One region of the Bacillus nitroreducens genome, then DNA from elsewhere that is predicted to be linked to it. Evidence: a T-box and tRNA genes for the amino acid it is inferred to sense, from the RefSeq annotation. Region 1 holds a T-box; the other holds one or more tRNA genes.
The links. The T-box of region 1 lies ahead of leuS (leucine--tRNA ligase). A T-box ahead of a tRNA ligase gene usually reads a tRNA of that ligase, here a tRNA-Leu.
Positions count from the first base shown of each region.

Region 1 (4,417 bases):
CCCCTTTCTCTACACTCTGAAGAATCTCATAAAAATGAGATTCTTTTTTAACTATTTTTCTATTTTTATGATACACTTATTTTAGACTTTTTGTTGACCTTGTAAAAGAGTGCCCTGTGTGCTTTTTTATAGGGTCTTTTTTTATTGTCCATCAGCTGTTACTTTTAATAATGCTACTGCTCCTTTTGTTGCATGGTTGAATTGGTGAGTAACAATTGAATATGTACCTTCTTCCGTAACTGTAAATTCAACTACAGCTCCACCGCTTGCAGGCAACATTACCGTTTGCAATCCTTCCATGTGGTTAGCGGGATTTCCATCGATATATACATCATCAAATATTGTACCAACTACGTGGAAAGAGCTTACTTCATTTGGACCAACATTATTAACATAAAGTCTTACCTTTTCGCCTACTTTTGCTAGTAATGGAGTTTCTTTTAATGAGAATGTGTCTCCATTCGTGTTTGGGTCGCCATCTTTAAGAGCTTTTGTAGAGAATACAACTTGGCTTGGTACACCGTTTGTCATGTCATGTAAATCGTTGTATTTATACCATTCGTTTTGAATGAGCAAGTATTCTCTATCAACCTCATGGTCTGTTGGATATCCATTCTTTGGTTTTACAATGATTGTTCCGTGCATACCGTTTGCGATATGTGATAAAACAGGCGCAGTTCCACAGTGGTACATAAATACCCCTGGCTTATTTGCTGGATAAGAGAATGTTCCAGTTTCATCTGGCATTACGTCAATAAACTTCTTTGAAGGTGCTGCGTGAACGGCATGGAAGTCCATGCTATGAGGAATGGCAGGGTCCATATTTTTCATAGTAAAGTTTATTGTGTCTCCTTCATTGACGACGACCACTGGTCCCTGTGCTTCTCCATTGAATGTCCAAGCTTTGTATATATATCCTTTGTCAATTTCAATATCCGTAATTTGGGCTGTCATTTCAACATTTACTTCATTTTCAGAAACTCTTTCTACTTTTAATGGGACAGGTTCCTGGTTGAGATCTTTGTGAGGAGCAATTATTTCACCTTGGCTTGATTCAGAACCAGCTGTTTGAGCTTCTACCTTTTCTTCTTTTATGGTCTCTTGACTACTACCACACCCTGATAAAATCATTGACGTTCCAACTAACGAGGCAAACAATAATTTAATTTTTTTGTTCATCATAAATCCCCCCTGAATATTTTGTTATTTGATTTCTACACCTTTATCATATTCGGAGGACATCTAATAAAAGGTGATTTAAATCACGCTTTATTACCTAAACTATGGACAGTTTGTGAAAAGGTGAGCATATAAGCACCATTCCAATAGTGACAAGGATTTAAAGGTCTTCAAAATGCGTTTATTAGTCAAGAAATCGTCACATAGATGACCATTTTTTTTGAGTATTGTAAGCCCAAACATTACTATTTTTTGTTTAAGAAAGTTGGCTATGTAATATACATTTTTAGATTAAATGAAAAGAGTGTTGGGTATAATGGTGGAGGAAAAGCCCAATTTTTCCTATTCTACTTGCAGTTTATTCACAAATTCTATACAATACTGAATATAATCAAAAAATATTGTAGCGTTGAAAAGGAGTAGTAATGTTCTAAATACGTTTAGAGAGTTGACGGGTGGTGAAAGTCAATCGTTGATGAACATGAACTCGCCTTAGAGCAATAAGCATGAACTGCATTGAATGCAAACTAGTGCTTGTCGTATGGTCCGCGTTAAGGATGAATGAAGTGAGTGCACAATTTGTCACTAATGTGGGTGGTACCGCGGGAAGAATACATATCCTCTCGTCCCTTTTGGGATTAGGGGTTTTTTGTTTTTTATATAAGATTATGTAAGGATTTGTATTTGATTAAGGAGGAAGTCTTATGAGTTTCAATCACCAAAAGATCGAGAAAAAATGGCAACAATATTGGGAACAGAACAAAACATTTAAGACAACAGAAGATAAAGGGAAGCGTAAATTTTACGCATTAGATATGTTCCCGTATCCTTCTGGTGCGGGACTGCACGTTGGCCACCCTGAAGGCTATACGGCTACTGATATCTTATCAAGAATGAAGCGAATGCAAGGGTACAATGTTCTTCACCCAATGGGTTGGGATGCATTCGGTTTGCCAGCAGAGCAATATGCATTAGATACAGGAAACGACCCTGCAGAATTTACCGAGAAAAATATCAATACCTTCCGTCGTCAAATTAAAGAACTCGGATTTTCATATGATTGGGATCGTGAAATTAATACAACTGATCCTAAATATTATAAATGGACACAATGGATTTTCATTAAACTATTTGAAAAAGGTTTAGCATATGTAGATGAGATTCCTGTAAACTGGTGTCCAGCATTGGGAACTGTACTGGCAAACGAAGAGGTTATTGATGGGAAAAGTGAACGTGGCGGTCACCCTGTTGAAAGACGTCCAATGAGACAGTGGGTACTACGTATCACGGAATATGCGGAGCGTTTACTTGAGGATTTAGAAGATCTTGATTGGCCAGAAAGCTTAAAAGAAATGCAGCGTAACTGGATTGGGCGTTCAGAAGGAGCACACGTTACGTTTAAGATAGATGGACATGATGACAATTTCACTGTGTTTACTACTCGTCCAGATACATTATTTGGTGCTACTTATGCAGTACTTGCTCCAGAGCATCCATTTGTTGAAAAAATTACAACTCCTGAACAAAAAGAAGCGGTTAAAGCTTATATCGATCAAATCAAGAGTAAGAGTGATTTAGAACGTACAGATCTTGCAAAAGACAAAACAGGTGTATTCACAGGAGCATATGCAATTAACCCAGTAAACCAAGAAAAAATGCCAATTTGGATTGCGGATTATGTTTTAATGAGTTATGGAACAGGTGCAATTATGGCTGTTCCAGCACATGATGAGCGTGACTATGAATTTGCTGTAAAATTTGGATTGCCAATTAAAGAAGTTGTAGCTGGTGGAGATGTTTCAAAAGAAGCATATACTGGCGACGGTGAGCATGTAAACTCAGACTTCCTAAACGGATTAAATAAAGAAGAAGCTATTACGAAAATGATTGAATGGCTTGAAGAAAATAAAGTTGGTAAAAAAGAAATTACCTACAAACTTCGTGATTGGTTATTTAGCCGCCAACGTTATTGGGGTGAACCGATCCCAATTATTCAATGGGAAGATGGAACAATGACTGCTGTTCCAGAGGAAGAACTACCACTTATGCTTCCAAAAACGAAGGAAATCAAGCCTTCAGGCACTGGTGAATCACCACTTGCAAATATTACGGAATGGGTAAATGTAGTAGATGAAAAGACTGGCAAAAAAGGTCGTCGTGAGACAAACACAATGCCACAATGGGCTGGAAGTTGTTGGTACTATTTACGTTATATTGACCCACATAATGACGAAGCTTTAGCAGATCCAGAAAAATTAAAAGAGTGGTTACCAGTTGATATTTATATTGGTGGTGCCGAGCATGCGGTTCTACACTTACTATATGCAAGATTTTGGCACAAAGTATTATATGATATCGGCGTAGTGACTACGAAGGAACCATTCCAAAAGTTATTTAACCAAGGTATGATTCTTGGTGAAGGTAATGAAAAAATGAGTAAGTCAAAAGGAAATGTTGTAAACCCAGATGATATCATTGAATCACATGGTGCAGATACACTTCGTTTATACGAAATGTTCATGGGTCCATTAGATGCTTCGATTGCTTGGTCTACAAACGGCCTTGATGGTTCTCGTCGTTTCCTTGACCGAATTTGGCGATTACTTGTCGATGACAATGGAAACATCTCATCAAAAGTTAAAGCTAATTCAAATGATACAACCCTTGAACGCGTCTATCATCAAACCGTGAAAAAGGTGACAGAAGACTACGAAGCATTACACTTTAACACTGCAATCTCACAATTAATGGTATTCATCAATGATGCATATAAGGCACCTGAATTACCAAAGCAATATATTGAAGGTTTCGTAAAATTACTTTCTCCAGTTGCTCCACACTTGGCAGAAGAGCTTTGGGAGAAACTTGGTCATACAGAGACCATTGCGTACGAATCATGGCCAGCATTTGATGAAGCAAAATTAGTTGAATCTGAAATTGAGATTGTTATTCAAGTAAATGGAAAAGTAAAAGCAAAGCTACATGTTCCAGCAGATGCTTCTAAAGAGGTTCTTGAACAAATTGCAATGGGTGCAGACCCAGTCAAAGAACAAATAGAAGGCAAAACAGTACGTAAGGTAATTGCAGTACCTGGAAAGCTTGTAAATATTGTAGCCAATTAATAGAAGTAGCCCTCACAGCATTGTGAGGGCTATTTTTTACTTCATGATCATTTTTGTGGGGATGATACATCTAGGGGAGTGGGAGTAATCCAGTTCAAGTGTACTTGTTTTCTTTA
Region 1 covers NZ_CAXHYI020000003.1:2,097,356-2,101,772, forward strand. The annotation lists gene ACWPVE_RS14070 (multicopper oxidase domain-containing protein) at 142-1,179, opposite strand; T-box leader at 1,580-1,813, shown strand; gene leuS (leucine--tRNA ligase) at 1,884-4,301, shown strand.

Region 2 (4,417 bases), 1.3 Mb from region 1:
CAGTACCCAAAAGTTAAGGAACAATTAAATTTATTGAAAGAAACTGTCGATGATGATATTGAACACTTACAGATTTCCGAGGACCAAGATGCAAAAATAGGGCACAAAAGCGATACTGCCTTCTTTGGATTCAAAACACATCTTGCGATGAGCGAGGAACGCATTGTCACAGCCGCGGCAGTTACTTCAGGTGAGAAAAATGATGGAAAACAACTTGAGACACTCATAGAAAAAAGTAAAAAAGCTGGAATAGATGTTGAAACAGTTATTGGTTATGCAGCCTACTCTGAAAAAGGAAATATTGAGTACACTGAAAAGAATGAAATAAAACTAGTTGCTAAATTAAACCCATCTGTTACTCAAGGTACTCGTAAGAAAGAGGATGTATTTGAATGTAATAAAGATGCTGGAATGTATGTCTGTAAGGCAGGACATATGGCCATTCGCAAAGCTCGACAAGGTAAAAAAGGCGTAGCTGCCAATCAAGTGGATACCTATTATTTTGATATCGAAAAGTGTAAACACTGTCCATTTAAAGAAGGTTGTTATAAGGAAGGTGCTAAAAGTAAAACTTATTCTGTTAGTATTAAATCAAATGTACATACTGAACAGATGGAATTTCAGGAAAGCGACTATTTTAAAGAAAAATCCAAAGAGCGTTATAAAATAGAAGCTAAAAATAGCGAATTAAAACACAGACACGGGTATGATGTAGCGAAATCCTCGGGTCTAATTGGCATGGAATTACAAGGTGCCATGGCGATATTTACGGTAAATATAAAGCGGATTTTAAAACTATTAGGGTAATAACCCAGGGTGAAATGGTATCATATGCATAAAAAAGACGACTTTTAATTCAAAAAATGAATTTTTAGTCGTCTTTTTTGATTTATCAATTTAATTACCTATAAAAACGTAAGTTTTTCAGCTGCCTCCTCACGAGCAGTGTTTTTTTCTATAAAAGTACCAGCACTGATTCAACAATTTAATTTGGTATCGATCTTTTTCGTAATAGGCACGTTTCATTTGGTTTTGAAGCCATATAGGCATATCCTATACCTCCTCGTGGATAAACTTAGGTCCTCAGATAAACATAATAAATGGTACTATAGAGATAAAGTAATCTATTAATTGGTTTGAGTATATATAATGTATGCAAACATAGTACGTCCTGTTCGAAAAGGATTGAAAGGAAGTAGAAATTGTGGAACAATTTGAACTTCAAAAAATTGTGGAGGAAGTATCTCTAGAGTATTTTGGTAAGCCATTTCTACATAAAGCCACCTTCAATAATCGATTGCAAACGACTGGTGGAAGATATCTGCTGAGAACACACAATATCGAGTTAAATCCAAAATACTATCAAGAACGTGGGATTGAAGAATTGGTTGGGATTATTAAGCATGAACTATGTCATTATCATTTACATATAGAGGGTAAGGGATACCGACACAGAGACCGTGACTTTCGAGAACTCCTAAAGGCAGTAGAGGCTCCTAGATTTTGCAAACCATTAGAATCTGTTTTGAAAAAGAAAAAATCAAAACAGTATTTGTATAGCTGTAAGAACTGCGGGTTAGGATATGTAAGGAAGAGAAGGATTGATACAAATCGATATGTTTGCGGCAAATGCTCAGGAAAATTATTGGAGATAAAATAAAAGTTGACTCTTCGTTTTGCGTGTGTTAAATTATAAAAGTCGCCGCAAAACGGTTGACTTTCTATAAAAAGAAGTTCTTGACAACAAGAAAATCTGTTTTTATAATAATACATGTCGCAACATTATTCCGCAGTAGCTCAGTGGTAGAGCTATCGGCTGTTAACCGATCGGTCGTAGGTTCGAATCCTACCTGCGGAGCCAATGGGGAAGTACTCAAGAGGCTGAAGAGGCGCCCCTGCTAAGGGTGTAGGTCGCGTAAGCGGCGCGAGGGTTCAAATCCCTCCTTCTCCGCCATTTTAATATGGCCCGTTGGTCAAGCGGTTAAGACACCGCCCTTTCACGGCGGTAACACGGGTTCGAATCCCGTACGGGTCATGCGATCATGGGATGTAGGGTTGATAAACTCCTACCTCCCATTTCTATCTCTTAAAACGGAGGATTAGCTCAGCTGGGAGAGCACCTGCCTTACAAGCAGGGGGTCGGCGGTTCGATCCCGTCATCCTCCACCATTTATGAATATAGTTGTATATTATACCGAAACGTACGGATAATAACCTGGAATAAGGAAAGGGATTATCTATTACTGAATCTCGTTGATATATAGTAACGCCAACTATATTCCGTAATATTTCCTTTTGGGATATTTCAAAATATCCTCTTGCTATGCAAGTTCATGAAGATACTTATAAGAAGAGGATTCATAATGAAAATTCATTGGGCTATAGCCAAGTGGTAAGGCAACGGACTTTGACTCCGTCATTCGTAGGTTCGAATCCTGCTAGCCCAGCCATTTATCCTTATATAGCAAGGATTATTATGCAAAAACATGTAGGAGCCATTAGCTCAGTCGGTAGAGCATCTGACTTTTAATCAGAGGGTCGAAGGTTCGAATCCTTCATGGCTCACCATTTTACTTAAATATGCGGGTGTGGCGGAATTGGCAGACGCGCTAGACTTAGGATCTAGTGTCTTTGACGTGGGGGTTCGAGTCCCTTCACCCGCATTAAGTTCTATCAACTTGCGGTCGTGGCGGAATGGCAGACGCGCTAGGTTGAGGGCCTAGTGGGAGTTGATCCCGTGGAAGTTCGAGTCTTCTCGACCGCACCAAAAAAAGTTTTTTAAAAAAGTACTTGCAATAATGCTTGTGAGATGTTATTATAGAAAAGTCGCTGATTTCAAACGACTTACAATATGCGCCCGTAGCTCAATTGGATAGAGCGTCTGACTACGGATCAGAAGGTTATGGGTTCGACTCCTTTCGGGCGCGCCATATTTTATCGGGAAGTAGCTCAGCTTGGTAGAGCACTTGGTTTGGGACCAAGGGGTCGCAGGTTCGAATCCTGTCTTCCCGACCAGACGAAATTAAATGTTGCGGGTGTAGTTTAATGGTAAAACCTCAGCCTTCCAAGCTGATGTCGTGAGTTCGATTCTCATCACCCGCTCCAATTTAGTTCTTTGAAAACTAAACATAATACAAGCGTCAACGTTAATTCTAAGTAACAAACTTATTGAGCAATCAATACTCTATTGGAGAGTTTGATCCTGGCTCAGGATGAACGCTGGCGGCGTGCCTAATACATGCAAGTCGAGCGAATCTAAGGGAGCTTGCTCCCAAAGATTAGCGGCGGACGGGTGAGTAACACGTGGGCAACCTACCTGTAAGACTGGGATAACTTCGGGAAACCGGAGCTAATACCGGATAACATATGAGACCACATGGTCTCATATTAAAAGATGGCTTCTCGCTATCACTTACGGATGGGCCCGCGGCGCATTAGCTAGTTGGTGAGGTAACGGCTCACCAAGGCAACGATGCGTAGCCGACCTGAGAGGGTGATCGGCCACACTGGGACTGAGACACGGCCCAGACTCCTACGGGAGGCAGCAGTAGGGAATCTTCCGCAATGGACGAAAGTCTGACGGAGCAACGCCGCGTGAGCGAAGAAGGTCTTCGGATCGTAAAGCTCTGTTGTTAGGGAAGAACAAGTATCGTTCGAATAGGGCGGTACCTTGACGGTACCTAACCAGAAAGCCACGGCTAACTACGTGCCAGCAGCCGCGGTAATACGTAGGTGGCAAGCGTTATCCGGAATTATTGGGCGTAAAGCGCGCGCAGGCGGTCCTTTAAGTCTGATGTGAAAGCCCACGGCTCAACCGTGGAGGGTCATTGGAAACTGGGGGACTTGAGTGCAGAAGAGGAGAGCGGAATTCCACGTGTAGCGGTGAAATGCGTAGAGATGTGGAGGAACACCAGTGGCGAAGGCGGCTCTCTGGTCTGTAACTGACGCTGAGGCGCGAAAGCGTGGGGAGCGAACAGGATTAGATACCCTGGTAGTCCACGCCGTAAACGATGAGTGCTAAGTGTTAGAGGGTTTCCGCCCTTTAGTGCTGAAGTCAACGCATTAAGCACTCCGCCTGGGGAGTACGGTCGCAAGACTGAAACTCAAAGGAATTGACGGGGGCCCGCACAAGCGGTGGAGCATGTGGTTTAATTCGAAGCAACGCGAAGAACCTTACCAGGTCTTGACATCCTCTGACACTCCTAGAGATAGGACGTTCCCTTCGGGGACAGAGTGACAGGTGGTGCATGGTTGTCGTCAGCTCGTGTCGTGAGATGTTGGGTTAAGTCCCGCAACGAGCGCAACCCTTGATCTTAGTTGCCAGCATTCAGTTGGGCACTCTAAGGTGACTGCCGGTGACAAACCGGAGGAAGGTGGGGATGACGTCAAATCATCATGCCCCTTATGACCTGGGCTA
Region 2 covers NZ_CAXHYI020000003.1:778,386-782,802, reverse strand. The annotation lists partial or broken gene ACWPVE_RS07660 (IS1182 family transposase) at 1-807, shown strand, start outside; gene cmpA (cortex morphogenetic protein CmpA) at 937-1,050, opposite strand; gene ACWPVE_RS07650 (SprT family protein) at 1,205-1,660, shown strand; tRNA gene ACWPVE_RS07645 (tRNA-Asn) at 1,787-1,861, shown strand; tRNA gene ACWPVE_RS07640 (tRNA-Ser) at 1,864-1,954, shown strand; tRNA gene ACWPVE_RS07635 (tRNA-Glu) at 1,964-2,035, shown strand; tRNA gene ACWPVE_RS07630 (tRNA-Val) at 2,094-2,169, shown strand; tRNA gene ACWPVE_RS07625 (tRNA-Gln) at 2,376-2,450, shown strand; tRNA gene ACWPVE_RS07620 (tRNA-Lys) at 2,493-2,568, shown strand; tRNA gene ACWPVE_RS07615 (tRNA-Leu) at 2,583-2,663, shown strand; tRNA gene ACWPVE_RS07610 (tRNA-Leu) at 2,681-2,767, shown strand; tRNA gene ACWPVE_RS07605 (tRNA-Arg) at 2,854-2,930, shown strand; tRNA gene ACWPVE_RS07600 (tRNA-Pro) at 2,939-3,015, shown strand; tRNA gene ACWPVE_RS07595 (tRNA-Gly) at 3,032-3,105, shown strand; rRNA gene ACWPVE_RS07590 (16S ribosomal RNA) at 3,185-4,417, shown strand, end outside.
Region 2: it encodes a tRNA-Leu, which carries the amino acid that the T-box ahead of leuS (leucine--tRNA ligase) is inferred to sense. The anticodon was not compared.